2 regions of the Paenibacillus sp. sptzw28 genome follow, and region 1 is predicted to be linked to the other one. Evidence: predicted binding sites of a transcription regulator. Region 1 holds the regulator's gene; the other holds the start of a gene.
What was found. Region 1 encodes LexA, which represses DNA repair genes until DNA is damaged. Its sites were predicted from a motif close to CGAACATATGTTCG; they were not measured.
Positions count from the first base shown of each region.

Region 2: recA (recombinase RecA) is a predicted target of LexA. The motif match lies at 4,532-4,545, and genes of this name have one in related genera.

Region 1 is NZ_CP080545.1:3,013,359-3,028,871, reverse strand. Features, by position in the region: gene KZ483_RS13475 (HAD family hydrolase) at 50-835, opposite strand; gene KZ483_RS13470 (hypothetical protein) at 860-1,378, opposite strand; gene KZ483_RS13465 (aldo/keto reductase) at 1,530-2,516, opposite strand; gene KZ483_RS13460 (DUF896 domain-containing protein) at 2,591-2,791, opposite strand; gene KZ483_RS13455 (LysM peptidoglycan-binding domain-containing protein) at 2,905-3,282, opposite strand; gene lexA (transcriptional repressor LexA) at 3,509-4,129, shown strand; gene KZ483_RS13445 (hypothetical protein) at 4,213-4,800, opposite strand; gene glnA (type I glutamate--ammonia ligase) at 4,997-6,334, opposite strand; gene KZ483_RS13435 (MerR family transcriptional regulator) at 6,373-6,783, opposite strand; gene KZ483_RS13430 (methionine gamma-lyase family protein) at 6,845-8,101, opposite strand; gene hflX (GTPase HflX) at 8,175-9,467, opposite strand; gene KZ483_RS13420 (AAA family ATPase) at 9,488-10,483, opposite strand; gene KZ483_RS13415 (YdcF family protein) at 10,640-11,320, opposite strand; gene KZ483_RS13410 (ribonuclease FAU-1 family protein) at 11,317-11,874, opposite strand; gene KZ483_RS13405 (PBP1A family penicillin-binding protein) at 12,111-14,771, opposite strand; gene hfq (RNA chaperone Hfq) at 14,976-15,218, opposite strand; gene miaA (tRNA (adenosine(37)-N6)-dimethylallyltransferase MiaA) at 15,237-15,513, opposite strand, start outside.
Region 2 is NZ_CP080545.1:3,887,564-3,903,076, forward strand. Features, by position in the region: gene KZ483_RS17645 (TIGR00282 family metallophosphoesterase) at 37-831, opposite strand; gene rny (ribonuclease Y) at 905-2,443, opposite strand; gene KZ483_RS17655 (RecX family transcriptional regulator) at 2,623-3,318, opposite strand; gene recA (recombinase RecA) at 3,416-4,462, opposite strand; gene KZ483_RS17665 (competence/damage-inducible protein A) at 4,678-5,931, opposite strand; gene pgsA (CDP-diacylglycerol--glycerol-3-phosphate 3-phosphatidyltransferase) at 6,016-6,594, opposite strand; gene rimO (30S ribosomal protein S12 methylthiotransferase RimO) at 6,591-7,922, opposite strand; gene KZ483_RS17680 (YajQ family cyclic di-GMP-binding protein) at 8,063-8,554, opposite strand; gene KZ483_RS17685 (helix-turn-helix domain-containing protein) at 8,677-9,573, opposite strand; gene KZ483_RS17690 (DUF3388 domain-containing protein) at 9,602-10,366, opposite strand; gene KZ483_RS17695 (DUF3243 domain-containing protein) at 10,599-10,850, opposite strand; gene ymfI (elongation factor P 5-aminopentanone reductase) at 10,962-11,693, opposite strand; gene yfmH (EF-P 5-aminopentanol modification-associated protein YfmH) at 11,708-12,994, opposite strand; gene yfmF (EF-P 5-aminopentanol modification-associated protein YfmF) at 12,999-14,279, opposite strand; gene sleB (spore cortex-lytic enzyme) at 14,419-15,177, opposite strand; gene KZ483_RS17720 (FtsK/SpoIIIE family DNA translocase) at 15,275-15,513, opposite strand, start outside.

The DNA.
Region 1 (15,513 bases):
CACTATCAATATAGTCTGCGGGTTCTGATGTGTGCCGATATTACATACTTTAGCCTAATAAAGCAAGCAGCTCTTCCAAATGCTTTATCTCATGCGTCGGGACGATTTCATCCGTTCGCACAACCCCATGGCGGTTAATCCAAACGGAGGTCATTCCAATCGTATTCGCACCGAGAATATCCGTCGTAAGCTTATCGCCGACCATTATACCGTCTTCCGGCTCGATACCGAGTCGCTCCAGCGCGTGGCGGAAAATCGGTGCGGCCGGTTTTCCTTCGCCGAATTCTCCGGAAATAATGATCGTATCGAAATAGGGCGCCAGCTCCGGCACTCCCGCGAGCTTTTCCTTCTGTAGATCCGGCGATCCGTTCGTAAGGAGCAGCAGCTTGTATTTTCCTTTCAACCGGTCAAGAACACGGAACGTTTCTTCATATACGATCGGGCGCTTGCGCCGCTCCGCCGGAAACAGCTCGGCGAGCTCGGCGCCAAGCGCCGCGTCGTCTACACCAAGCGCTTTCAAGCCGCGCGTCCACGCTTCGCGGCGGTACCCGGGAGCGAGCTGTTGAAGCTTCCTGAAGTCAACCTGATCACCTTCGAGGAAATTGGCCCACAAGCCTTCGAACGGGTTGATCCCGATCATTTTGGTAAACGGAAACGTCTCGTACGATTCGTACAAGGCACGCGCTTCACGCCGAACCGATTCCTCGAGCGCTCCTGCATCTACCCCGGTCGCGGCAGATGCCTTATTGCAGGTCGCTTCGAAAGCTTCCTTCACGCTTCGATCGTCCCACAACAACGTGTCATCCAAATCAAACAATACCGCCTTCTTAGCCATAACGGTTACTCCACTCCAGTCGCTTTATTTCTCCGTAAACGGAATTTGATTGCTGCTTGCAAATGCACGCAGCCGCTCTGCCATCATATCGGTCGGATAACGGTTAATGAACCGGGAGAACATCCAGCTGCCGCCCTTGGGCTGCTCAATCAGGACATTGCCCTTCGACACCGTAATGCCTTTAATTGAACTGACATACAGCGTCCGGTCGCCTCCGAAACGGCGTGAGCGAACGAAATCCTTACCGATCGACAGGTACGGACGGCGCATAATAAACAGAACCGCAAGCAAAATATAGCACCCGATCGTTATCCAGAACATATAACCCGCCTGCTTATACGCACCGCCGGTAAGATTGATTATGACGTAAAACAAGGTGAACAACAGCAGGAAAGACGGCATTAGCAGGCTTCTTCCTTTGAAAGTCTCCACCGGATGGCTTGTTGACTTGCTGACCGATAATGGCGCTATCCCCTGCTTCTTGCGCTGCTTGTTTAGCTGACTCTGATTTTTCTGTATTTTGCGTTCCCAAGATCTTGACACGATTGTTCCCCCTCAGAATATTGCGCCAGCAATATTCACATCGTAAGCATAAGCAAAGTTTTGCGGAGCAAAACTTACTTCGTAAGCATAGCTGAATATTGCACCGGCAATTGGAGCATTATTCATATCGTAAGCGCTATATTCCACTCATTCAAAACGGCCTTGCGAATTTAGCGATGAACCTGTTCGGATATTCGGACGGAAGCGAGCTCGCTTCATTCAAGCGGTTCCATACCGGCTCGGGCATGTTCCATCCGATCGCCCCCATGTTGTCTTCAAACTGCTCAAGCGTGCTTGCTCCGAATATAGGCGATGTAATGCCTTCACGCTGAAGAAGCCAGCTGAGGGAAACTTGGGCGGGTGTCTTCTCCAGTTCCTTGGCAGCTTCAAGTACGGCGCTCAGGATGGAAAAGTTGCGTTCGGTGCCGCGGACCCCCCATGAACTCTCTCCCATCTTGGTCGTTAGACGGCCGTATGTCGGCTCCTCCCTTGTATAACGTCCCGTCAAGAAACCGCCGCCAAGCGGAGCCCATGGAATGACGCCTACATTCTCTTCCAAACAAAGCGACATCATCTCACGGTCCATTTCACGGCTGACCAAGCTGTACTGCGGCTGTACCGATATAAAACGAACATATCGGTTAGCATCGCTGCAGGCCAGCGACTTCATGAGCTGCCAAGCAAAAAAATTCGAGCATCCGATATAACGGACTTTCCCTGTCGTGACCAGGTCGTCAAGCGCACGGATCGTTTCCTCGATCGGAGTCGCGTGATCCCATACATGAACCTGATATAAATCGATATAATCGGTCTGCAGCCGTTTCAAACTCGCTTCGACGCAATCCATAATGTGCTTGCGCGAAACGCCGACTCCGTTCGGGTGATCTGCAGTCGGAAAACGGACCTTGGTCGCAAGTACCACCTCAGAGCGGCGGTCTTTAATTGCTTTGCCCACAATCTCCTCCGAACGCCCGGATACATAAACATTTGCCGTGTCCACAAAATTTCCGCCCCGTTCGAAAAAACGGTCTATCATCTCAATGGAATCGCTCTCGCTTGTCGTGTTGCCAAACGTCATCGTACCCAGACACAGCTGCGATACGGCAAGGCCGCTTCTACCCAACAATCGATACTGCACCTGTCATACCTCCTTATTGGACAATCTTCAACAACCCGCGGTGTCCGGCGGAAGTCTCGTTAACCTCATCGGAATTAATGCTTGATGTTGTCGTTGTCGTCCTCGTCCTCTGTGAATTTAATCGTGTCCAGCTGGTTTTTGAAATTTTGCTTGAAGGTATCCAAATACTTTTGCCGCAGAGCATCGCGCTCGACAAGCTCTTCGGGCGTCAAACCGACCGTCTTGTTTTTACGTGAAAGCTCGTTAATACGTGCGATCAGCTTCTCCAAAACCATTACGCTCCTCTCAATATTTGTGCCAACATTCCATCTTTTACTTTGACATTTTCAGACCTGCATTGTCAAGGCAGAGAGGATATCCGAACACTATGGAAATAAAAAAAAGCGGACTAGTAGTCCGCCGGAATGATTAATAGTTGCCCCGCCTTTAGAGTGCTTGAGGAGAGATTGTTGCGTTCCTTCAAATCGTAAATTATTCGCCGCAAATCTTCCCCTTCCTTACGTAACCCGCCGGCAATACTCCAAAGCGTATCGCCCGGGCTTATGTAAATCACTTTCTCACCCGCTGCCGGTTCTGCGAGATGTTCACCGCTAGCATCACTCTTCATTAAAGTAAATCCTGTGAACAGAATAACGAACAGCAACGATGCTGCAGCCAGTCTCACGACCACCCGTTCGAAACGGCGATCCGCCCACGAACGTTTGCGCACAACCTTATCGCTAGATCCTTTATAATTAGTAGAGTACGAAGATATTGTTGTTATCATTCCCCAACACCCCAAACGTTTGTTCTATTCTTGCTGAAATCAGAATAACACGAACATTCGTTTGCAGTCAACAGCTTTTTGGAACATTTGTTCGTAAACATTCGCGCCATACGAAGAAGCGAATTCAGCCCCAAAAATACGAACCCTTGTTTCTCGAACTTATGTTTGTACGAACTCCGGTTCTGTGTTATAATTTGACACAAATGAAACATTTGGAGTGATTCTCGTGTCGAAACTATCCAACCGCCAGCAGGCGATACTTGAATTTATCAAGACGGAAGTACGGGAGAAAGGCTATCCGCCGTCCGTACGGGAAATCGGCGAAGCGGTCGGACTTGCTTCAAGTTCTACCGTACACGGGCATCTGGACCGCCTGGAGAAAAAAGGACTGATCCGTCGTGACCCGACGAAGCCAAGAGCGATCGAAATATTAGATCAGGACGACAACGAGCTTCCATTCCCGCTCGCGGTTGCGAAGGTTCCTGTAGTCGGTAAAGTTACAGCCGGTGTCCCGATTACGGCGACAGAGAACATTGAGGAGTATTTCCCTCTTCCGGCAAGCAAAGTAGGCGACCATAATGTCTTTATCCTTAACGTCATCGGTGAAAGCATGATTGACGCCGGCATTCATGACGGCGATTATGTCATCGTACGCCAACAACCTTCCGCAATTAACGGTGATATCGTCGTCGCCATGACGGAGGACGACGAAGCCACGGTTAAGACATTTTACCGGGAGAGAGACCATATCCGGCTGCAGCCTGAGAACTCGACAATGGATCCGATACGACTACGTAACGTCACCATATTAGGCAAAGTCATCGGCCTTTTCCGCGATATTCACTAAACCGCTTTTTGAATACTTAACAATAGAGGGGCTGCCGCACTGCCGTTTTGGCGAATGCCGCAGCCCCTCTTGCCATCTTTCGATCAAATGCCGGAAATCGACGATTCGCGGTATAACATATTGTTATAGGCCAATTTACTGCTTTTATATTTAAACTCAAGGTTAATACCGGAGTATTTAATTTTGACGGATTGAAGCGCCTTTGTCCTCACTCTCACGCTGATCAACCTTTGAAGAGATCTCGAATCTTTGCGGCGGATTGCGGCAGCAACGGCCGAAGCGTAGGCTGAAAAGCGTGATAATGCCCGGTACAATGGTAAGACAGCCCTCGCTATCGATCGATGAATCGGTGTAGAAAATTCAAATCGTGCTTTACCCAGCTGAAGGGCGGTCCCGTTCGTATATTGAATCACCGGCTTCGGAAGCCGGAAATCGATGAAATATCCGATACCGTTTACCGATAAACCGTCAACCGGAGCGGAAGGGGAAGCAGATTTGAACGCTTGCTCCATCGTATCCAGATCAAGTTCTCGGACAGCCTTTGACCAAGCATCGGCGAATGTTTTATTAAAGGCTATCTTGCGGTAAAAGGGCAGCATCTGTGCCGCCACCCGCAGTAAGATATCGCCGGACAGTCCGAAAGATTGCACTCCAGCAGCATTCCTCCCCATCTGAACTCCCCCGTTATCTTAATATGATGCATTATATTCGCACGGAATAGGCAAAGTGAAAGCTATAAATCGAATTTATAGTTCTGAGTATTAAAAAACTGCCAATCGGTCTGTTTCCAGACAGCTTGGCAGTTTTTTTGTCACCTGTATGTTCATTAACCGAAGTTTACGTAATGTTAATGTCAGTAATAGCTCTCTAATACAGTGTCAAGTATTGGTCCCGTTCCCATTGGTGAACCTGGGTCCGGTACATGTCCCACTCAATTTCTTTCAGTTCAAAGAAATGAGCAAGCGCGTGATCGCCGAGTGCATCGCAGATGACTTCGTCGCGAAGCATTTCATCGATTGCATCCTTAAGATTCTCGGGCAAGCTAGGTATGCCTTCATCGATCCGCTCTTCCTCAGTCATGATATATACATTGCGATCCGTTGGAGCCGGAAGTGGAAGCTTATTCTGGATTCCGTCAAGACCTGCCCTAAGCATGACGGCCAAAGCCAGATACGGATTGGCGGCAGGGTCAGGGTTGCGCACCTCGATACGGGTGCTGAGACCGCGGGAGGCAGGAATTCGGATCATTGGACTGCGGTTGCTTGCCGACCAAGCGACATAGCAAGGCGCCTCATAACCGGGAACCAGACGCTTATAGGAATTGACCGTCGGGTTGGTAATTGCTGCGAATGCGCGGGCATGGCGAAGAACACCGGCCATATAATAACGTGCCGTGTGGCTTAAGCCGGCCTTGTCGCTCTCATCATAGAAGGCGTTCTCTTGACCGCGGAACAGCGAAATGTGGCAGTGCATGCCAGACCCGTTGACGCCAAAAAGCGGTTTGGGCATAAATGTAGCATGTAAGCCGTGCTGACGGGCGACCGTCTTAACAACAAGCTTAAAGGTCTGGATTTGATCGGCCGCTTTAATGGCATTCGCATATTTAAAATCGATTTCATGCTGGCCCGGTGCAACCTCATGATGTGAAGCTTCAATTTCAAATCCCATTTCCTCAAGCGTCAGAACGATCTCGCGGCGGCAGTTCTCGCCGAGATCCATCGGCGCAAGGTCAAAGTAACCGCCCTGGTCGTTAAGCTCGGTCGTCGGTTCGCCTTTATCATCAGTCTTGAACAGGAAAAACTCCGGTTCCGGTCCCACGTTCATTGCGCTAAATCCAAGTTCCTCGGCTTCCTTCAGGGCACGCTTTAGAATGCCGCGCGGATCACCGGCAAACGGCGTACCGTCAGGCATATAAATGTCGCAAATCAAGCGAGCAACTCGATCCTGTGTCACCCAAGGGAAAACAACCCATGTATCTAAATCCGGATACAAATACATATCGGACTCTTCAATCCGTACGTAACCTTCAATGGACGAGCCGTCGAACATCATTTTGTTATCCAACGCTTTCTCCAGCTGACTTACCGGAATCTCCACGTTTTTAATCGTTCCGAGCAAATCGGTGAACTGCAGACGGATAAAACGAACGTTCTGTTCCTGTGCAATACGAAGGATATCCTCTTTGTTGTATTTGGTGTAGCTCACGGAATCATCTCCTTTGAAGTAAGGTAATGGAAGGCTGATTACTTTTTGTTATAGAAACGGGACAGCTGGCCTTGAATCATCGAGGCTTTGCCCGGCCTCTTCTCCAGTAATTGCTGCTTCAGCAAACGGTGCAGCTGAGCGTCGGAAAGCTCGCGGCGCTTAACCTCCGATTGCTCGCTCAGAACAGTCGCCTCTTCCGATTCTTTGGAAACCGGATTCATAACTTGCTTGATGCCGGCGATGTTGACACCCTTCTCGATAAGCGATTTAATTTCTAAAAGCCTCTCCACATCGTTGAACGAAAACAGCCGCTGATTGCCTGCCGTACGAGCCGGAACAATCAATTCATGCTGCTCGTAGTAACGGATTTGACGCGCGGTCAAGTCGGTTAACTTCATGACGATGCCGATCGGAAAAAGCGCCATATTTCTGCGTATTTCGTCACCCATGTCGCATCGCACCTTCCAGTTTCTGATATATGCCCTATTGTACCGCTCTGCCAAAAACATGTCAAGTTGTGTAAGGTTTAATTACAATCAACTCTCGTTCTGCAAGCGTGGATAAAGCATTCAGAACACCGTATTTGACGTGCGAATAAGTGAGTCCGCCCTGCATATAAGCGATGTACGGCTCGCGTATCGGAGCATCTGCTGATAGCTCCAAGCTGCCCCCCTGCATGAAGGTGCCCGCTGCCATAATGACCGGATGCTCGTATCCGGGCATGTCCCACGGTTCAGGCACGACATGTGCGTCAACCGCCGCCGCGCGCTGGATCCCTTGAACGAAGGCGATCAACTGACCGCTTTCAGCGAATCTCACCGCTTGAATCAGATCGGTTCGAGGCTCGTCCCAGCGCGGATTCGTCTCGAATCCAAGATTCTCAAACATCGCTGAGGCGAAGACGCTCCCTTTCAGCGCTTGTCCGACCAGGTGCGGCGACAGGAACAGTCCTTGGAACATGGCGCGAAGCGTGCCGAGCGTAGCGCCGACCTCGCCGCCGATTCCCGGCGCCGTCAATCGGTAGGCAGTCAGCTCAACCGCTTCCTTCGTTCCCGCAACATAGCCGCCAGTCGGCGCCAATCCTCCACCGGGATTTTTGATGAGCGAACCCGCGATTAAATCAACGCCGACCTCTGTCGGTTCCGCCTCTTCGGTGAATTCGCCGTAGCAGTTATCGACAAATACGAAAACATCGGGCTTCAGCGCTTTGACACGCTTAACCATCTCGCCGATTTGAGCGACGCTATACGATGAACGCCAATCGTAGCCGCGAGAGCGCTGTATTCCGACAACCTTGGTTCTCTCCGTCATTCGTGATTCGACGGCTTCCCAGTCAACAGAACCATCCACCGCAAGCGGCGCTTCTGCATAACGGATTCCGAAATCCTGCAAAGACCCTGTGCCGTCGCCAGGCTTACCAATTACTTTATGCAGCGTATCGTACGGCCTTCCCGTTATATACAGCAGCTCGTCGCCGGGCCGAAGCAGACCGAACAGCGCACAGCCTATTGTATGCGTACCGGATACGAAATGCGGTCTAACCAGCGCTGCCTGAGCCCCGAACACGTCGGCATAGACCAGATCAAGCACTTCCCGGCCTCGGTCGTTGTAGCCGTAACCGGTCGAACCGTTAAAATGATAATCGCTTACCCGATGCTTCTGAAAAGCGCGGATGACCTTCCACTGATTCCGCTCAGAAACAGAATCAACCGCGCGGAACACGCCATATACCTGCTCTTCAGCGGCTTCCGCCCATTTCACAAGCATCCCCCAAATTCCATTCTCCTGCAGCGCCACAGCCTTCTGTCTCTCCTCTGTTAACGAATCGCATGCATGAGGTCTATTGCTGTTTAATGTAGGCTTCCAGCTTATAGCCATGCACTTCATAATCCTGCTTGTTTAATTCCACAGTCAAAAGCAGCGAATCGCCGTCGATCTCCTGGTGAGTCACTTCTCCCGTCCGATAAGCAAGCGCGATCAAATCGCCCCGCTCGGCAGGAAGGACGAAGGTTCTCGTATCCCCCGACAGTTTATTCTGGATCGTCTCTCGAAGTCGAAGAAGATCACCGGCATTAAATGCGCTTATGACAAGCGTGTCTTGACCGTTTGCCGGCATTAGATCCGAGCCGTCCGCATTGAATAAGTCAATTTTATTATATATCGTCAATTGCGGCTTGTCCGACGCCCCGAGATCGCCGAGTATCTTGTCGACGACGGCCATTTGCTCATCGCGCATCGGCGATGAGCTGTCCACCACATGCAGCACGAGATCGGCTTCGCACACCTCTTCCAGCGTCGCACGGAAAGCCGCTACCAGGTCGTGCGGCAGGTTTTGAATAAATCCGACCGTGTCTGTCAAAATGACTTCTTTGCCGCTTGGAAGCTCAAGATTGCGGGATGTCGGATCAAGTGTTGCAAAAAGTTGGTTTTCCACGTACACATCCGCGCTCGTCAGCTCGCGAAGCAGCGTCGATTTACCGGCGTTGGTATATCCGACCAGGGCGACCTGCTGTACGCCGGATTTACGCCGGCGCTCGCGGTGAAGCGTACGGTGGCGAACAACCTCGTCCAGCACCGACTTCAAGTCGGAGATCCGGTCCCGGATATGACGGCGGTCGGTTTCGAGCTTCGTTTCGCCGGGCCCGCGTGTTCCGATCCCGCCGCCCAGCCTGGACAGGTTCTTGCCGTGGCCGGACAATCGCGGCAGCAGATAGCTGAGCTGCGCTAATTCGACCTGGATAATGCCCTCGCGGGTCTTTGCACGCTGTGCGAAGATGTCAAGGATGAGCTGCGTCCGGTCAATGATTTTCAAATCAAGCGCTTCCTCCAAATTGCGTACCTGGGCGCCGGAGAGTTCCTGATCGAATATGGCGGTGGTGGCGCCAAGCTCTTCCGTCAACGCCTTCAGCTCTTCCACTTTGCCTTTGCCGATAAACCATTTGGTGTCGCGGGCTTCCTTGTTTTGCGTCATCGTAGTCAGAACTTCCACGCCGGCCGTCTCCGCCAGATTGACGAGTTCCTGCAGCGAATGCTCCGGGTCGGCTGAGCCTCTCTTAACCTCCGGCGTCACAAGACTGACAAGCACTGCGCGATCGTGCAAATCAGTATCCGTATCGTAAGTTGTTTGTCGCATAGCTTGTGAGGTACTCCTTTCTATATCTGTTTATTTTCCCATTTCAGATCCTCCGGACGGATCGCCATCAGCTCCTGTCTTCCAGGCGACCCGTTCGGATATTGGTTCAACAGTCGGACCGCCTGATGGCGGAACGCTTTCTCAATTGCGTTGCGCACATAACGCGCATTGCTGAATGAATACAAAGAGGCCGTCTTCTCCTGCATCAGGTGCTGACGCAGCTTGAACAGCGACTGCGGCATCAAAGTGTAGTCCCGGTCCTTCGCCATTAATTCCGCGATTTGGACAAGCTGGTCGACGGAGTAGTCGGCGAAATCGATCTGGATTGGAAACCGCGACGGCAGCCCCGGATTTGTCAGCAAGAAATGTTCTATCTCCAGCGGGTACCCCGCAAGTATAAGCACGAACTGATTGCGGTGGTCCTCCATTGCTTTGACAAGCGTATCGATCGCTTCCTTGCCGAAGTCTTTCTCCCCGCCGCGCGCAAGGCTGTACGCTTCGTCCACAAAAAGCACTCCTCCGAGCGCTTTTCGCACGAGATCGCGCGTTTTTTGCGCGGTGTGGCCAATGTACTCGCCGACGAGGTCGGCTCGTTCCACTTCAATGAGATGCCCCTTCGAGAGCACTCCCATTTTATTGAACAGCTTAGCCACGATACGGGCGATTGTCGTTTTCCCTGTGCCGGGGTTGCCCTTGAAAATCATATGGTAAACATGCGAGCCTCCGGAAAGTCCCGCATCTGTGCGCATTTTGCTTATTTGGAGCAAAGCGAAAATTTCATAGACGAGCAGTTTGACATTCTCGAGCCCGACCATCGGTTCGAGCTCGAGTTGGATCTCCGAGTACAGGTCATTAACGGCAGTGGAAGGCTTAACCGCTGCGGCTGAAGGTTCGCTGTCCAGCGCCTGCGCCGAACTTGTGGACGCATAAGGCTCTTGACTGCGCAGCACCACGTTAATTTGCCGCGACGGCCTTGCGCTGCCCGTCTGTCCTGTTGATACGACACGCTCGTTCATCTGCCCGATCACCTATCCTTCGCATCCGCTTATTCTGGCGCCCATGCGTAAAGCGGGATACAGGAGCCGACGTGCACGCATGCGCCGTTTGATCCATTGTATTCTATCGAAACCAAGCTTATTAACAGTTTTCAAGGACAACTTGAGGCAACAGTTTCAAAAGGGTTTATCCGGAGGCTGCAAACCGGCCCGCAGCAATATCGAATCCAGTTCCCATTTGGTGAATGCCAGCACTTCTCTGGTTTGATTTTTTGCCACTGAAAGCACTTGAGACTTAAAGCCCAGCACCTTGGTTTTCGTATAACCAAGATATTTCGCGATATCGGCCGCTCTGGGCGCATGGTAATCATGAGTAACAATAACTAAGCTTTTCCAGCCGTATTTCTTGGCAAGAGGCTTGCTGAACAGTAAATTTTCATACGTGCTCCGGGCGTCATTCTCCAGCACCAGCCGGTCTTTCGGAACGCCGCGAGCGACTAAATAATTGCGCATCCCTTCCGCTTCGGAAATCGTGGATCCGTTGTGGTCGTGCCCTCCGCTCAAAATAAGGTGCTTGACGCTGCCCTGTTTGTACAATTTAAGACCGTAATCCAGCCGTTCACGAAGGCCGGGGCTTGGCTGGTTGTTCCAGAGTGCCGCTCCCAGCACAATCGCCGCATCCGCCTTGGGAAGCGGTTTCGGCAATTCGTAGCTGTTTATGATCCAGAGCAAATAGGCACTCCAGAAAACGGCAAAAGCCGCTGCCCAAGCAGCGATCCGCAGCAGCAGCTTAAACGGACGGAATCGTTTGCGGGATCGCTTCTTGGAACGTATTTTCACATTTGAGGCGGCAGTCATGATTCGCTTACTTCTCCGTTGGGCCCGGCGAGCGCCTTGCGGTGCTTCAAGCTCAGCGTGAAATAACGGAACCGGCCGTTGCGAATCGCGGAGAGCAGTCTTCCCGCCGTTTTGCGGGCTAGCGCCGCGTCCTTGTTCGAAACGACACCTTGCCGCACGGCATCCTCCAACTCGTCCTCGTCCAGAAGAAAAACTTCGCCGCTCGGCAGTACCACTACGTCGAGATACAAATCGTCAAACCAGGGCACCTGCTGATCCGTCAGCCCTTGCGTTTTGCAAATATCAATATACCACTGCACAACTCTGTTCTTATCGTCGAACATCGTCGTCACGACAAAGTGTTCACCCCGGGGAAAATGCTGCATCCACAGATAACCCCGATCGGCCAGGCACAGCTTGCGGCCGTTGTATTCCTTCCAAAGCGGTTCGCGTAACTCGTGAATGCGATATAACGTCACAAGTCCTCTGAACTCGTCGCCGTCCATCGTCATGCACGTGTAGCTTCTTCGCAGAATGCGGCGCCAATTGGCTCGGTCAGAAAATTTTCGTTTCATACGGAACGACCTTTCCGTTAGGATCGCATTGACAACATCATAAAAAAAGCTTACCACAACTTAACGTCCATCTCCAGCAGGCTTCAAAAATAAACCAAGTCCTCCTATATGGACAAAAGGAGAGCGGCTACGCTCTCCTTTTGAATCTTGACCATGCGTCCGACTGACCGCAATCAAGCGTTATGGAATTATTGTGCCACAATGGCAAACGATTGAATCACGACTCGGGGGATAGTTTAACCTCCGTTAGGATTTGCCGGCTGTTGCCCGCCGCCGTCCTGCGGCGTCTTATTGCCGCCGCCTCCTTGATCAGACCCGCCGCCGGTCCCGTTGCTGCCGTTACCGGATGGATCGACGATGCCAGGAAGTAAGCCTTGTCCTCCTCCATCCGACGGAGCCGTGTCTCCGGCGGGCGGTGTATTTCCGGGATCTCCACTGCTTCCCGGCGTTTGTCCGCCGTCGCCAGGCGTTTGTCCACCGTCACCAGGCGTTTGTCCGCCGTCACCAGGCGTTTGTCCGTCATTACCCGGCGTTTGTCCGCCGTCACCCGGCGTTTGGCCACCGTTGCCCGGCGTTTGGCCACCGTTGCCCGGCGTTTGGCCACCGTTGCCCGGCGTTTGTCCACCGTTGCCCGGAGCGGTACCGTCGCCAGGCACTCCAGGAACAACCGGTGTCAACTGTTCGGCCGGCACTTCAACCGTCAATTGGGCGGAAGGCGCGCTTTCCAGCTGTGTCTTTGGATTATAGGCGGTCACATAGTAGTCATACTTGAGGCCGGGGGCGACGCTCATGTCGTCCACTCCGGTCGAAACCATTGAGTCCATGAGACGGGTAAACTTTTGTTCGCTCTCTTCCTTACGGTAAACGCGATACGTCATTCCCTCACCCTGCACAGGGTCCCATGCGAGTTTTACGGATGCGCTCTGCGCATCGTATACCGCACTGAAGTTACTTATGCTGGCCGGAGGCTCCTCTAGTCCTTTAGGGATCTTGAAATTCTCTACGGGCATTCCCTTCATTGCTTCTTCCATGACTTTTCCGAACATGGCGGCAGATTGCGAGCTGCTTTTCTTCAGCAGGTGCTTCTTATCCGTCTTGTCATAGCCCATCCAGACGACTCCGGTCCATTCAGCGGTATAACCGGAAAACCACGCATCGCGGTTATAGCTGGAGGTGTAACCCGGAATGCCGTGCTGGGTCGTACCTGTCTTTCCGGCCACTGGACGGTCGATTCTCGCCTGTGTCCCTGTACCGCCTCTTTCCAAAACACCCTCCATTATATCAGTCATGTAATAAGCCGTTTCCGGTTTCATGAGCTGCTTCGGGGTAGGTGGGTTATACTTGTAAATTGTCTCGCCATTGGTGTCGATAACACTTAGAACCGAATGCGGATCCACCGACTTCCCGTCATTGGCAAATGCGCTGAACGCAGTCGCCATTTGCAGCGGCGTAACGCCTCTAGTCAGACCGCCAAGCGCAATCGAAAGGTTCCGGTCTTTCTTATCATCGAGGTGAAATCCCAGCTTTTCTGCAAATTTCAAGCCAGTATTCACGCCGATTTCATTCAGCAGCCATACAGCGGAAGCGTTTCGGGATTCTTTAATGGACTGCCTGATCGTAATTGGCCCAAGATATTTGACTGCATTCGAATCGCGCGGACAATAACTGCCGTAGCACTTCAGCTCATCCTGCACAATCGACCAAGGAAACCAGTCGCCGGAATCGATTGCCGGGCCGTAAACGGTGACCGGCTTGAAGCCCGAGCCCGGCTGCCTTGGAACAAGAACCCGGTTCAAGCCTTTTTTGACGTAATCGCGTCCGCCCACTAGGCCTTGAATGTTTCCGTCGCGATGGTCGACTATGATCATTGCTCCTTGGACCTGCTGGTCATCCACGCTTTTTTCGAAATTTTTATCGTCGGCGAATTCTTTTTCCATGACCGATTGCGCTTTGGTATTAAGCGTTGTGAATATTTTGTAGCCGCCGCTTCGCAGCTGCTCCTCGCTTAGTCCCGTCCTGCTCTCCGCTTCATTGATCACATAATCGACGAAAGCAGGGTACTGCTGAGTGTTCGGAGAACTCAAATCCGGATTGTAATCAACAGCTTTCGCTTGGTCCATCTGTTCCTTGGTGATATATTTCTGATCGTACATGAGCTGGAGTACAACGGCCCGGCGCTGCTTCGAATTCTCCGGATTGCTTATCGGATTATAGGTGCTCGGCGCTTTCGGAATAGCTGCCAGCGTCGCAATCTGCCAAAGCTCAAGCTCGTCTAGGGGCTTGTTGAAGTACACCTTGGCGGCCGCCTTGACGCCGTATGCCGTCTTGCCGAAATAAATCCGGTTCAAATACATGGTCAATATTTCGTCTTTCGTCTTCTTATGCTCAAGCGCAACGGCGATTGAGGCCTCCGTCGCCTTACGGAAAAAGGTTTTATCCTGATTCAAAAACAGATTTTTTGCGAGCTGCTGGGTAATTGTGCTTCCGCCCTCGGCGGTGCTTCTGGAGACGACATCCTTCACAATCGCCCGGCCAATCGACCAAAGGTCAATGCCCGAATGCTCCTCGAAACGCCGGTCCTCCGTTGCAATAAACGCATCCCGCATCAGTGGCGGAATTTGGGCAAACTCCACATTTTCCCGGTTCTGAACATACAGCTTGGTCACTTCATGACCGCCTGAGTCATACAACGTAGTGGCTTCCGGCAGATCGAATTTATCCTGATTGTCGGCAAGAATCCGCTCTCCGTTTAATATAATCAATAAATATCCGATAATGCCGCAAATGACTGCTATAGCAGCGGTGAAGAACAACCAGACGAGCGCTTTGCGCCCGCTGAACTTTTTCTTGCCTTTCTTAGTTACCCGACTTTTCTTGGTGCGCGGTCCATCAGCCATAGCCGGCTCCCCTCCTACTTAAAGCGAGTTACCTCCCGCTTTCTGTTTATATACTTATATGAGTAAACGGCAGCGGCCGGATTGAAACCAGGAAAGGCCTGGTAACGCAAAGAACAACCTGCACGCGGGCGGGTTGCTCTTTCGTGCCGCTATTCAATTAAACGTAACCGGGCTTAAAAAGGTTTCGAATCGTGACGGCAGCCGTTACGCCTCGTTATTGTTCTGTTCTTGAATAAGCGATACATTACGCTGTGGGGTAAAGGTGGAAATGGCATGCTTGTATACCATTTGTTGACGACCTTCGCTGTCAATGACAATCGTAAAATTGTCAAATGCTCTAATGACGCCGCGAATTTGAAAACCATTGGTCAAATATACCGTAACCGGGATGCTGTCTTTGCGCAGTTGGTTCAGAAACGTATCCTGAATGTTGATTGATTTGTTCATTGGCCGTTACCCCCATCGTTAAAAAGATTGGTTAGTAGGATATTCAAGATCCACTCTAAACTTTCCTGCTATTATAGCATGAATCAAAAGCAAATTCTTGTGAAAATTTTCAGAAGATTCGACCCAGACGATATCATGCATCCTTCTGAACCACGAAAGCTGTCTTTTCGCAAATCTCCGTGTATCCCGTTTGAGCAATTCAACCGCATCCTCCAGCGGCAATTGCTGTTTTAAAAAGAGCGCGATCTCCTTGTAGCCCAGCCCCTGCATCGCGACGCAATCCCCCGAAACTCCG
Region 2 (15,513 bases), 870 kb from region 1:
GAATTGTGAGAATTTTCAAAGTTTCATATCAATCGGTTAAAGCATCAGCCAATCCGTTTCCGTCAATCTTATTTTTTGTATCCGCTTTGCAGTCCCTGTGAAATCATCAATTTCCGCCAGAACGGCATGAAAATGCCAATCCCCTTCATCGACGACGAAACGGACAGGCAGCTGCGTCTTAAATTTGTGAATGACCGCCGTACGCTCCATTCCGAGCACGCCTTCCTTGGAGCCAACCATACCGACATCGGTCAAGAATGCTGTACCACCAGGCAAGATCGAATCGTCATTTGTTTGTACATGAGTATGCGTACCGACCACCAGAGAGGCACGCCCGTCCAGATACCAGCCCATCGCGATTTTCTCGGACGTCGCCTCCGCATGAAAATCGACAAGGATGCATTTGGTTTTGGACCTTAAGCTGTCAAGCAGCTCGTCCGCTTTACGGAATGGACAATCAATGGGCGGCAGGAAGGTCCTCCCCTGCAGGTTGACGATAGCGAGCTCTTTGCCGTTTGCCTTAATGAGAGCCACTCCTTGTCCTGGCGCTTCTTCCGAATAATTAGCCGGACGTACGATCCGGGGCTGCTCATCGATCCACTCGAAGATGTCTTTATTGTCCCACGTATGATTCCCCATCGTGATACCATGGACACCTGCATCCAGCAGTTCCTTCACAATCTGAGCCGTAATTCCTCTGCCTGCTGCTGCATTTTCTCCGTTGGCTATAATAATATGGGGATTATATTTACTCTTCAGCGAAGGCAGTACTTTCTTGACCGCCATGCGGCCTACACTCCCAACGATGTCCCCGATAAATAGAACGTTCATCCTTCAACCCCTCTTATATAATCAGAAAAGTGGCTGACTGGCAGCCACTTTTCCGATTTCGCTTGCGATCTTGTTATTTTGCGTATTCAACGGCTCGCGTTTCGCGAATGACGGTTACTTTAATATGACCCGGATAATCGAGCTCGCTCTCGATTTTCTTCGTAATGTCACGCGCTAGGCGGAACGCTTCCGTGTCGTCGATTTTGTCGGGCTGTACCATGACGCGTACTTCACGACCTGCTTGAATAGCGTATGATTTCTCGACGCCTTCGAACGATTCGGAGATATCTTCAAGCTTCTCCAGACGCTTGATGTAAGTTTCAAGCGTTTCCCGCCTTGCTCCCGGTCTGGCGGCCGACAGAGCGTCTGCAGCGCCAACCAGCATGGCAATAACCGATGTCGCTTCGCAATCGCCATGATGGGATGCGATACTGTTGATGACCACCGGATGTTCCTTGTATTTCTTCGCTAGCTCAACACCGATTTCCACGTGCGAGCCTTCCACTTCATGATCAAGCGCTTTTCCGATGTCATGCAGTAAACCGGCGCGTTTGGCAAGCGTTATATCAACGCCAAGCTCTGCAGCCATCAGACCTGATAAATAAGCGACTTCCATGGAATGCTTCAGTACGTTTTGCCCGTAACTGGTCCGATATTTCAAACGACCCAATATTTTGATCAAATCCGGATGCAAACCATGAACGCCAACCTCGAACGTTGCCTGTTCCCCATATTCGCGGATGCGTTCGTCCACTTCCTTACGCGATTTCTCGACCATTTCCTCGATACGTGCAGGATGGATACGTCCGTCCGCAACCAGTTTCTCAAGGGAAGTGCGAGCGATTTCGCGGCGAATTGGATCGAACCCGGACAAGATGACCGCTTCCGGTGTATCGTCGATTATGAGATCGATACCGGTCAACGTTTCCAACGCACGAATGTTACGGCCTTCACGTCCGATTATCCGGCCTTTCATCTCTTCGTTCGGCAGGGATACAACGGATACAGTCGTCTCCGCTACATGGTCCGCCGCACAACGTTGGATAGCCAATGAAATGATGTCCCGCGCCTTTTTATCGGCTTCCTCTTTTGCTTGCTGCTCGATTTCTTTAATCATTTGCGCTGTTTCATGGCGCACTTCCTGCTCGACGTTGCTCAGGATTATCTGTTTGGCATCTTCCATCGTCAAGTTTGAAATGCGTTCAAGCTCATGAAGCTGCTGCTTGTAGAGAGAATCGATCTGCTCTTGTGTCTCCTCGATCCGCTTCTCTTTGTTGGCTACTTGCTCTTCTTTGCGTTCCAGCGTTTCTATCTTTTTATCCAACGACTCCTCTTTTTGCAGTAGCCGTCTCTCAAGACGCTGTACCTCATTACGACGTTCGCGAATGTCTCTCTCAGCCTCGGTACGGAGCTTGTGGACTTCGTCTTTCGCTTCGAGGACCGTTTCTTTCTTAAGCGCCTCGGCTTCTTTCTTCGCATTGTCAAGAATCTGACTAGCGGCCTGCTCGGCGCTTGAGATCTTGGCCTCGGCGATCGACTTTCGAATAAAATAACCGATCCCAAAGAAAATTACGCCAACAACGAGAGCGATCGGAACTGTCCAAATCGACATCTTCTCACCTCCTCGTTGCTCACCAAAGCAAACGCTTGGGACGATATTTTGTTTTACAGCCGGTTGTTAACCCGATTTCATACACTAAATTTGACGAAAATAATCGTTTTGAATCAATTTTTGGAAGAAAAATCGATTCTGTAAGAAAGAATACAAACTTATTTTATCTTTTGTGAAAATCAATTGTCAAGCATGTCCCACTCTTCGTCGTCATCAGCTTCCTGCCCCGCTTCGTTTACCGCACGTTTAACAATGGAATCCGGGAACCCTCTGCGAAGCAAAAAAACAGCCAGTTTACGCTTTCGATCCCGGTGCTCGCCTTTTAAATACGGCCACTTTTTGTTCGCAGCGCGTATCGCCGCCTCGGCTTCCGATTCGGAGTCAAGTTGCTCCGATGCTTCCTTGGCCGTGGTCTTTGCAATACCGCGCTGCTCCAGCTCCTGCCTGAGCAGGCGGCGCCCTTTCAATTGACTTCGCATCCGTTCGGCCGCGAATCTATTGGCGTACGAAACATCGTCGACCAGATGCTCTTGCATTAGCCTTTCAATCGCTTTCTCGGCTGCACGCTCATCCATTCCCTTGCGCGATAAATACCGCGATATTTCCTTCTGAGTACGAGGTCTGGCGCCCAAATAAGCGAGCGACATGACGTAAGCCCGATGATTGCTGTCTTCTTCTCCGATCTGTCTCAGCTCTTCGGGATATATCTGCCTTCCTTTCATGAGCCGAAACTTGATTAACAGATCCTCGTGCACCGATATAAAAGGCTCCTCGAGTTCATCTACATACAATTGATACCTCTGTCTTTCTTTCCGGTCTTGCCGGACGGCTGTAATGAGAAGCATCCCCTCGCCCGCCCGCTCCTGATCAGTCATTATGGTCAACGACTCCTTTCAAAGTCCCTGCAAACAGAAAAGCACCTGGGCAGGTGCTCTTCGGTCTGTCATTTTCGTTATGTGCGAACCTGTTAGCCTAATCCAAATCCAGCTCTTCTTCCTCTTCATCGCCGCTGAATGTTCCGTTCAAGGCAGCAGCCGCCAAATTGCTGGCTTCGCGAATCTGATTCTCAATCGTTGCCGAGATATCACGGTGATCCTTCAAGAACTGCTTTGCATTCTCGCGCCCTTGCCCGAGACGTTCTCCATTATAGGAGAACCATGCGCCGCTCTTTTGGACAATCTCCATTTCCACGCCGATATCGACGATACTGCCTTCTTTGGAAATGCCTTCTCCGTACATAATATCGATCTCCGCTTGTTTGAACGGAGGAGCCACTTTATTCTTTACCACCTTGATACGCGTACGGTTACCCACCATGTCGTTGCCTTGTTTAATGGTTTCAATACGGCGGACATCAAGCCGAACGGTAGAATAGAATTTCAGTGCGCGTCCACCGGGCGTCGTCTCCGGATTGCCGAACATTACGCCCACCTTCTCACGCAATTGGTTAATGAACATTGCAATCGTCTTCGATTTGCTGATTGCTCCGGATAGTTTGCGCAGCGCCTGCGACATTAGCCGGGCCTGCAAGCCGACATGGGAGTCACCCATCTCGCCTTCGATTTCCGCTTTGGGAACGAGTGCAGCAACGGAGTCGATAACAATGATGTCTACTGCGCCGCTGCGGACGAGCGCCTCGGCGATTTCGAGGGCCTGCTCGCCTGTATCCGGTTGCGATAGGAGCAGCTCATCAATATTAACGCCGAGTTTACTGGCGTAAAGCGGATCAAGAGCATGCTCCGCATCGATGAAGGCGGCTTGTCCCCCGACTCGCTGAACTTCCGCGATGGCATGAAGCGCAACGGTCGTTTTACCGGATGATTCAGGGCCGTAGACTTCGATAATGCGGCCTCTCGGCAACCCGCCGATGCCAAGGGCGATATCTAGTGCAAGGGATCCGCTGGAAACCGTCTCGACTTGCATATGAGTGGACTCCCCGAGCTTCATGATGGAACCTTTTCCGAATTGTTTCTCTATTTGACGTAAAGCCATTTCAAGCGCAGCGCGACGATCTGACAACGAATCCACATCCTTCATAATTTATACTTTAATGATACCTTGTTTTGGTTGCGTTGACAAGACTTTTTACGAACATATATTCTTATTTATCCCCATCGGCCGATGAGCAAAAAAAAGAACCGCAGCAAAGTATTCTTCGCCACGGTTCTTCCGTCAACTAATGACGATTATAGTCGATCGCCGGCATTATGACAAGCTATTTCCTTAGGTATGCCCTACTCGTTCTTTGCGAGGATCTGCCACAGCCGGTAAAATGCAGACTTTGCAGCACGGAGCCGGATAATGCTGCGGCTTCCGCCGAGCTGGGCGGTATGCACGAGCGTCGGCTGACCGCGCCTTGCAATCGCAAAATATACAAGGCCCACCGGTTTCCCTTCGGTTTCGGACGGCCCTGCCACACCCGTCAACGAAACGCCAAAGTCGCTATCTGTCAATTCCCGGATCCGCTCCGCCATAAGAACAGCAGTCGACTCGCTGACCGCGCCCGGCGCCCCGGTTCCTTCAAGCTGGGACATCGGTATGCCGAGCAGCTTGTGCTTGACCGCATTTGTATACGTCACAACTCCGCCGTGAAACTCGCCGCTGCTGCCGGGAACATTAGTGACAAGCTCGGCGAACAAACCGCCGGTAATGCTCTCGGCGCTGGCCAGCTTGAGTCCGGACGCTCTCAGCAGACGTATTACAGCTTCCTCAAGGGGAATGTCCTCACGGGCAAACATGTGCTTGCCAACACGCTTCTTGATCTGCTCCTCCGCTTCATCCAGCAATACGGCAGCAGCCTGCTCGGTTAACGCTTTGGTAGAAATCCGGATAGCCACTTCACCTTCTTTGGCATAAGGGGCGATCGTCGGATCCGACTGTCGTTCGATTAAATCAATGAGCTCCTGCTCCAGACTGGATTCGCCTATGCCGGCAAATTTAAGCAGCCGCGAGTAAAGTTTGCGTTCTTCGCCGGATACGGCACGAAGCCACGCTTTCGCCGGTCCGTCGAACATCGGTTTCATCTCACCCGGCGGACCGGGCAGCAGCACGTAATGCGTGCCGTCAACGGTTATCGCATTGCCCACCGCAAGCCCGGCATCGTTCTCAAGAGGCTCGCAGCCTTCAATTATATTGGCCTGCCTCCGGTTGCTTTCGACCATATGTATGCCTCGCGCAGAGAACAACGCTTCGATTTTGGCCATCGAAGGCTCATGAATGACAATCCGCTTATTTAGATAAGCGGCAAGCGCGTCTTTCGTCAGATCATCCTGTGTCGGGCCGAGCCCGCCTGTAAATACGATAACGTCTGCCCGCGTGCGGGCAAGCTCCACAGCTTGACGGATTCTACCCATATTGTCCCCGACGACCGTCTGGAAATAAACGTCGATCCCCATTTCGGCCAGTCCCCGGGACAAATAAGTGGCATTTGTATTAACGGTTTGGCCAAGCAAGAGCTCGGTTCCGACAGCAATGATTTCAGCTCGCATCAGCAGCAGCTCCGTTCCTAATGTAATGAAAAGCATCATTCCTTCGCAATGAAGGAATGATGCTCACAGTAAAAAAATCTTGACTCATTCGCTAAGGGGAATGAGGTTTTTATTTTTGACGAAATAATCGATACCGGAGTAAACCGTAATAAGCGCGGCCACCCAGCTGGAAATAAGATCAAAGCGGAAATCGACAAAGGCGAATGGAAAATTGTTCAACAGAAGTGCGATAATCATCGTGATTTGAACGGCTGTCTTCCACTTGCCCCACGGGCTGGCCGCCAAAACCGCACCTTCAAGCAGGGCGATCTGGCGAAGTCCGGTAACGGCAAATTCGCGGCTGATTATGACAATCGCTATCCATGCATCCAATCTGCCCATCTCTACAAGGGAGATGAGCACCGAAGCGACTAGAAGTTTGTCGGCAAGCGGATCGAGCAGCTTGCCCATGTTGGTAACGATCTTGTTCTTCCGTGCGATGTAGCCGTCCAGTGCGTCTGTGCTGGCCGCGACGACAAAGATCAGTGTCGCTAATATTTGATTCCACGTTATGGAAAAATTTGCAAATGTCAACGGCTTCAGGTTAACGTTGATAAGCAGCAAAATAATGATTATAGGCACTAAAAAAATACGGGCTAGTGTTATTTTATTGGCCAAATTCACGAAGATAGCCCCTCCCCGGACATATCGAATTCATAAGCGTGCGTAATCCGCACCTTCTGAATTTCGCCGATACCGGCTTTGCAGTTCGCTATAAACACTTCGCCGTCGATTTCAGGCGCATCATAAGGCGAACGGCCTACATAAACATCACTTCTACCGTCGTAACGCTCGACCAGAACATCGATTTCACTGCCAATATGCTTCCCGCTATTCGCTTTGGAAACTTCCCTTTGAATTTCCATAAGCGTGTTCGCGCGCCATTCAATGACCTCGCTTGGAACATGGTCCGGCAATCTGGCCGCCGGTGTGTCTTCTTCGGTCGAATAGGAGAATACACCGAGCCGGTCAAATTTCATCTCTTTCACAAAATCGCATAGACGCTGGAAATCTTCGTCCGTTTCGCCCGGAAATCCGACAATAATAGAGGTGCGCAGCGCCACGTCCGGAATTCGCGCCCGGATTTTGGCGACGAGCTCGCGGGTATCGCGCTGACGGCCGGGACGGCGCATTCTTTTCAAAATCGAATCTTCGCTGTGCTGCAACGGCATATCGATATAGTTGCAGATTTTCGGATTTGCTGCGATCGTATCAATCAGCTCATCCGTAAAAAATCCAGGGTAAGCGTAATGCAGCCGCACCCAAGCAATTCCTTCCACTTCGCTGACTCGGTTGAGCAGCTCGGGAAGCATAAACTTATCATACAAATCGGTTCCATAGTTTGTCGAATCCTGTGCAATCAAGCTGACTTCCTTGACCCCTTGCCCGGCTAACTGCTCAACTTCAGCCACGATCGACTCAATCGAGCGGCTGCGGAACTGCCCGCGCATAATAGGAATTGAACAAAAAGTGCATGCATTATCGCAGCCTTCCGCGATTTTCACATAGGCCGTGTAACGCGGAGTCGTTACAAGACGCGGCAGTTTCTGGTCATAATCGAATACCGGATTGCCTACCTTTACCGGTTTCTTACCACGCAGCGCTTCATCGACAATATCATTAATATGGTTAAAATCGCCGGTGCCGACGATACCGTCGATCTCCGGCATCTCTTCCATCAGCTGCCGCTTGTAACGCTGTGTAAGGCAGCCCGAGACAATAAGCGCCTTTAGACGTCCCGTCTGCTTGAATTCCGCCATATCCAAAATCGTGTTCACCGATTCTTCTTTGGCTGCGTCGATAAAACCGCACGTATTCACGATAATAACCGTAGCGTCATCAGCTTGGTCGACCAGCTGATAACCCCGCTCGTGAATCAAGCCGGACATAATCTCCGAATCGACTAAGTTTTTCTCACAACCAAGTGTTACGACTTTTACCCGTTCTGTCATTGATGTGTCCCCCAGATCTCCTCCGAAAAGCTATCTCCACAAGTATAATACATGGTCTATACAGTGTCAAAATCGGAAAAAGCCCCGCTTAGAGCCCGAATCGGCGCCAAGAAGGACCTTATCGCATTAGAAAAAACAACCTATCTGTAGTTGGTGAACTGCAATTCGATTTGCAAATCGGCTCCACGCAGCAATGTCATAACAGCCTGAAGATCGTCCCGGCTCTTGCCTGTGACCCGGATCTGATCGCCTTGAATCTGACTTTTCACCTTAAGCTTCGAATCCCGAATAAGAATATTGATCTTCCGCGAAATATCCTGTTCAATGCCTTGCTTCAGCTTGATTCGCTGTCGGACCGTTCCGGCCGAGGCCGGTTCTATTTTTCCGAACTCCATGTTCTTAATCGGCACGCCGCGCTTAATCATTTTGGATTGCAAAACATCGATGACGCTCTTAAGCTTGTACTCGTCGTCGGAAGCGACAACCAATTCTTCTTTCTCAAGCTCAATGCTGCTTTTGCTGCCTTTGAAATCGAAACGCGATTCGATTTCCCGTTCCGCCTGCGTAATGGCGTTAGAGAGCTCCTGCATATCAACCTTTGAAACGATATCGAATGAATTTTCCGAGCTCATTATGTAAGCAACCCCTTTTTCCATTTAATTCTTGTTCCGTATTATACCCGAAATTCAGATGCAAGAAAAGGCATCAATCCTGCCATGACCATCAGGATTAGATGCCTTTTATTGAAATCCGTCTATGTGTTAGGCTGTGATCCGTCGGAAGGCTCCAGCTGCATTTTCCTTGTGCCGATTTTATTGCCGTCGTCAATTAAGACCCCATCAACCGTCACTTCAACCAGATTGGCGTGGGCGATATTGATGTAAACAGCCCCTTCTACATCAACAGTTGCCGTTTCATTGTCTTTGAGAGTTTGGGATAGAAGGATTTTCCCTCTGCTGCTGTTTTGGTTTACCCCTACCCAAGAGTTTCCACCGGTCACTTTAAACTCGATTTTGTGTGTACCCGTAGGCGATACCTTATAATAATCCGTCCGCCCGGATGTACGCTCCAGCGTAAGCGTCGTTTGAACGGCCGCCGGGGGCGTCGGATCCACAGGAGCAGGAGCTACCTTGTCGGTCTCTTGATTTGAGCCTGTGCCGTTCGAGCTTGTAGGCGGGGTATCGCCATTTCCGGTTTGCGGCGCCTGTGTCTGATCCGTCATCTTCGTTTGATTAGCCGAATCCACATTACTACCGCCGGGCCTATTGATGGCATACACATATACGATTACGACGATCAACAACAGAAAGGACCACATGAGCGCACGGAAACCCCAACGGCTCCAGGCATCGGATGAGGACCTGGACTGGGTTCGGCGCGGCCGTTGTACGGGTTCGGCAACCTGTTCCGGCACAGGCGAGGGTATTTCCTTCTGGTATAAACGAAGCACTTCTTCCGCATCCAGACCTACCGATTCCGAATAGTTTTTAACAAACGCGCGCACGTAAAAGGATCCCGGAAGAACTTTGTAGTTGCCTTCTTCAATGGCCTCCAAATAACGCTTTCGAATTTTGGTTAATTCTTGAATGTCATCTAGTGACAGGCCGCGCTGTTCACGCGCTTTCCGGAGTAATGCGCCTAAATCCGACATGACCACACCTCCCGTTCGTTCATCTTCATCAAAATTCATTGAACCCCGTTGTAAAGGATTCGTACGTGATTTCTTCGTCCGGCGTGTTGCGTAATTCAATAATATAATCGAAATTATTGTATTCGTATGAGGACTCTTTAATAAAAATATCAGGATGCTCGATCACCTTTGTGGAAGGAGATGCCATAATTTCCTGCAAAAGAGTATAATGCTTCTCATTGGAACGGATTGTGCTCACAATGCCGTCAATAATAAAAATGTTGTTCGGATTCATCTCTTCCTCGGAAAGCTGGCTTCGCACTGTCTGACGCAAAAGCGTCGACGATACAAACGTCCACCGTTTGTTCGAGCATACGCTTCCCGCAATAATCGACTCGGTTTTGCCAACACGGGGCATCCCCCTGAGTCCAATTACCTGATTGCCTTCTCGCTTGAAAACCTCGCCAAGGAAGTCAACAAGTAAACCAAGCTCATCACGAGTAAATCGAAACGTCTTGCGGTCATCGGAGTCGCGCTCGATATATCTGCCGTGCCGAACCGCAAGTATATCCACAAGCTTAGGTTCGCGGAGCTTCAAAACCGTGATATTCTCAACCTTCTGCAGCATTTTCCCAAGAATTTCGATCTTCTCGTCGTCATTCGTTTGCAGCAGCATGCCTCGTGTACGGTTCTCAACGCCATTGATGGTTACGATGTTTACTTCCAGCATTCCGAGCAGAGACGCGATATCGCCGAGCAGGCCCGGCCGGTTTTTATGTATCTTATACTCCATATACCACTGTTTGATTTCCATGAGACACCTCGTTTGTGGAAATGAAGAGCTTGTACGCTGTACCCGAAAGATTATTCTACAATATTCGTCATAATCCTGCAAGGTCTGTTGAAAACATTGCAGAAAAGCCCCCTTGAGGGAGGCTTTTTGCCACATATCATCAAAAGTATAAAATTTTGCTGAATACTTTCTGATATGTCCAAAGGAAGAAACTTGCTCTACAGCCTGTGCGGCTCAGCGGTTCTTCACAAGCTTACGATTTTTGAACAAGCTTGACCATGAGCCTGGCAATTGTTTTCTGTTCGTCTTCGTTGCCAACATCCCAAAGCTCTTTTAACGCGCGCTCCTGATCGTTCTTGGGATCAACTTTCGCATCGAGGAATGAACCGATTTCGAATGCAAGCTTCGCAATCGAATCTTCGCTTAAGCCGATTTCCTTGCCGTGCTCCACCCGATCGGCCAGAAACTGTTTCCATGTGTCAAAATTGGAAAGGACGGTTGTCATTGTGCTTGCGCCTCCTTTGCGTGTGTTGGCCGTTGTCCGGCAACATAACGTATTTTGCTCGCAAAGGGCTTATCTTATTCGACGAGTAATAAGCCGGAAATGTTTCACTGCTCAGGTTAGCCATCCACCGTTTGGACTTATGATTTGCCCTGTAATGTAAGCTGACTCCGGCAGCGCGAGGAAATAAACAAGCGAGGCGATTTCATCGGGTTGGGCGAACCGTCCTACCGGTATTTCGGATTCAAGCGCTGTCTTCTCTTGAGCGTTCAAATTATCGAGCATGACCGTATCTACCGCCCCGGGGGCTACTGCATTCACCGTTACGCCGGAAGGCGCAAGCTCCTTGGCGAGCGCCTTTGTGAAAGCATTCATACCGCCTTTGGTTGTAGAATAGAGCACCTCGCAGGATGCGCCGGACATTCCCCAGATCGAGGATACGTTGATAATACGACCAAACCGCTGAGAGATCATTGTAGGCATGAATATCTGAGTGCATAAGAACATGCCCTTTAAATTAACCGCCATCACATCGTCCCATATTTCCTCGCTCACATCGCAGAGCATACCGTTATGGGCGATACCCGCATTGTTGACGAGAATATCCGGCACCGAATCACGGAACGCCAGCTTCTCGCGCATTCTCAGAAGCTGATCCTTCGAACGCAAATCGGCCGCTACGGTCATCACATTTGCGGCGCCAAGCCGCATACATTCGCGCGCCGTCTCGTTGGCGGCCTCATGCGCTTCGTTATAATGAATGACGACATTCATGCTCTCCGCAGCGAAGCGGCGTGCAATTGCCGCTCCAATACCGCGGCTTCCCCCGGTCACAAGCACCGTCATTTCGTTTAATGTTTTCAACCCGGATCCTTCGATACAATCGAAACCGCCATCCGGTTCCAATCGAAATGGCTGCGCAGCCGCTCGTTCGCTTCTTGAAGCGTGATGCTTTCGTAGACCGGCAGAAGCTTAAACAAATCGGCTCCCCGAAAACGGTAGCGCGTGAATTCGCCGGCAATGGCCTCGGGGGAATTGAGCATCCGAAGGTAACTGCCGATTTTTTTACGCCTTGTTCGCTCAAACGACTGCTCGTTCAGCCCGCTTGTCCGGGCCGCTTCGATTGCTTCGCGCAATCTGGCAAGCAGTTCGTCGGGATCCCGTGTTTCGCCGCCTATGACCGAGAAAGCATAGTCTTCGCTGCTGTTATATTCATGCCCGAATGAATCGGAGATCAAATTATCGTCATACAGCGCGTTATAAATCGGAGAGCTTGAACCAAGGAGAGCATCCAGCATCAGCTTTGTGGCCAGTTCGGTGCGAAGAAGCTCGGCCGCTTCGAGAGGGGTCCGGTGCTCCTTGAAACCGATCATGCATTTGGGCAGGGATACGGGAAGTACGGCCGTCTTGCGCTTCGTTTTAACAGCTGCCGGCTCTTCACCGAAGAAACGGTTGATCGGTCCCTGGGGCTCGAATGATTTCTTCGCTTGATTGCTTCGCACAAGATCGATCACCTCGTCCGGCCGCACACCGCCCACAATAAAGAGAAACATATTGGATGGGTGATAGAACGTTTCGTAACAGCGGTAAAGCGTCTCCTTGTCGATCTTCCGGATTGATTCCGCGGTACCGGCGATATCGATGTGTACGGGATGGGCATTATAGAGAGCATCAATCAGCCCAAAATAAACCCGCCAATCAGCATTATCGCGGTACATGTTGATCTCCTGCTCGATTATTCCCTTCTCTTTCTCCACGTTTTCATCCGTAAAGTAAGGATTCTGGACAAAATCAAGCAGAGTTTCAAGATTCGCTTCAATTTGTTCGGTTGCAGAGAATAGGTATACCGTGCGGTCAAAGCTGGTATATGCATTGGCCGAAGCGCCCTGGGATGCGAAGGTTGCGAAAATGTCGCCGGCCGGTTCCTCGAACATTTTATGTTCAAGGAAATGAGCAATGCCGTCGGGGACTGACACCGGCTCCTGGTCACCAACGGCAAACCGGTTGTCGATGGAGCCATAACGGGTTGAGAATGTGGCGTATGTCTTGCTGAACCCCTCTTTAGGAAGGATCACGACCTCCAGACCGTTTGGCAGCACTTCCCTGTAAATCGTCTCTTGTACCCCCGGATAAGCTAACGTCTCCATATGCTTACCCCTCCTTCCCGTCGCGCAGGAAATAAATCGTATCCAGCTCTGTTTTGCGCGCTACCGCGGCGATTTGTTCCGCAGTCACTGCCTTCACCTGCGCAAGCAGTTCATCCGTCGATCGTTCGCGCCCTGACAATACCGCATTGAAATCGAACCCGATCATTTCATTGGCAGAATCCTGCAGCTCCCGCAGATGATTGGCTATCATCGCTTTGGTCTGGTTCATCTCCAAATCGCTGTAAGAACCGGTTCGCATTCCTTCAAGCTGCTTTTCGATAATTTCCGTAGCACGCTCGAAATTAGCAATCTCAATACCGGATTGTATCGTGCAAATACCTTTATGGCCGTCCAGCCTCGATGCGGCATAATAAGCCAGACTCGCTTTTTCCCTGACATTCAAGAACAGCTTCGAGTGCGGGTACCCGCCCAGAATGCCGTTATACATAAGTGCAGCCGGATAATCGTCATCCGCATAAGATGTATGCACGCGTAAGCCCATATTGAGCTTTCCCTGACTTACATCCATTCGTTCAATCACGTTACGGACCTTGTCGACCGCTCTTGCGGACGCCGGTCTGCCATATGAAGCAGGCTGGCCCTTGTCGAGCTGAAAGGCTTCCGATACAAGCGACTTCACTTCTTCAAGCGACGTGTCGCCTACTACATATAAATCCAATGCCGCTTCCGACAACCATCTGTGATACATCGCCGTTAGCGATGCTGGCGTGATGGCATCGATATCTTCCAGCTTACCAAGCGGGTGGAGTCTGTACGGTTCGTCATGACACATTTCTTCCAGGCATCGTTCGGCGGCATAGCGGATTTTATCATTAATTATAGATTCCAATCGCTTGCGTAAAGTCACTTTCTCAGCATCGACGTATTTGCCGCGAAGTTGTCCGTTCTCCGCAGCCGGATCGGTCAACACTTCCCCGAGAAGCTTCAAGGACGAGGCCAGCAAAGGCTGATTCGAAGAAACGAACCGGTCGTTAATGACATCCATCCGGAACTGAACGATCTGGGAGTCTCCCCGCTTGTACACATCGAATCCGAACCCCGCTCCATATAAATCGTCGAGCCGTTCGCGGAAAGCAATCGTTTCCGGAGTTGAAGCGGTCCCGCGTCTTAATACGAAAGGAATTAAGGCTACTGGCGTAACCGTCTCTTCGGTTAGCGGCAAGCCGGCATACAGCGAAATGGAAAACGTCTTAAAGCGTTTGGTAGGTAAAACATGCAGCCTGATACGGTTATGCTGTCCTCGTTCAAATGCAGATTTGGTCACGCTCGGCGTCCCCTTCCGCTTCAGTTTTCACATCTCTTTGGAGTAAATCTATTCCAATTTCCATCTGTCTATTCCATTCTACCCGATCGGAAATGGAAGAAGCAACCCACATCGTCGGCGGGCTGCTTCTTGGGTGCGGCTACATACAAAAAATATGTTTTCCGATGGTTTTAACCTGAGGACGGGACCAAATCCATTTGGACGTGGCTGTTACAGGATTGAAATAATAGATGCAGCCTCCGGTGGGATCCCAGCCGTTAATAGCATCTTCCACCGCTTTCTTTGCGTTCTTGTTGGGTGTGAGCCAAATTTGACCGTCGGCAACTGCCGTGAATGCTCCCGGCTGAAAAATGACTCCCGATATCGAATGGGGAAAGCTGGGTGAACTTAGACGGTTTAAGATTACGGCTGCTACAGCTACCTGCCCGACATACGGCTCGCCTCGAGCCTCTCCGTAAACGGCATTCGCCATCAGCTTCAAATCGTTAGCGGATAAGCCGAGTCTGGTTGATTTCGTGACATTGCCGGCGCGCGCCTCCGTCTTGCTTCCCCCCGGTACGTCCGCAGCCGTTGGTTTCCAGTTTTTCGTAGCTTCCCAAAGCTTCACCTTTGTTTTCCCGGCCACAATACCGTCTGATTTTAGACCGAATTTCCACTGAAACCATGTGACGGCCTTGCGGGTAGACCAACCGAAATCGCCGTCAATTTCTCCGTCGAAGTAACCCAAGTACTTGAGCCGACCCTGCAGTTCAACGACGTCTTTTCCCGAAGAACCTACTTTTAATGTTGCGCGACTAAAGGTTTCGGCCGTTTTTTCGCTGTCTGCATGCTTAAGCGTAAACGCGCCGAACAATAGAAGGACGATGACGATGGTCACCGTAATTAAACGATTTCTCATCCTGGAATCTGCCTTTCTCTTGCAAGTGGATTCGCAAAGCAAGCTGAGCTTATTCCTAGTATGAGAAAACCGGTTCCCTTCTATGCACGATTATGGCTTATGAGCTAATCTTTCCTGCGTCGTACTGATCGAGTGTCATCATTACTTCGCGCGGTTTGCTGCCTTCATATGGGCCTACGACGTTTCGCGCCTCCATCTGATCGATCAGGCGGGCCGCACGGGTATAGCCGATGCGCATCCGGCGCTGAAGCAGCGACACGGACGCTTGCTTTGCTTCTATCACTATCCTGACAGCTTGATCATAAAGATCATCGAGCATTTCATCGCCTTCCGGGG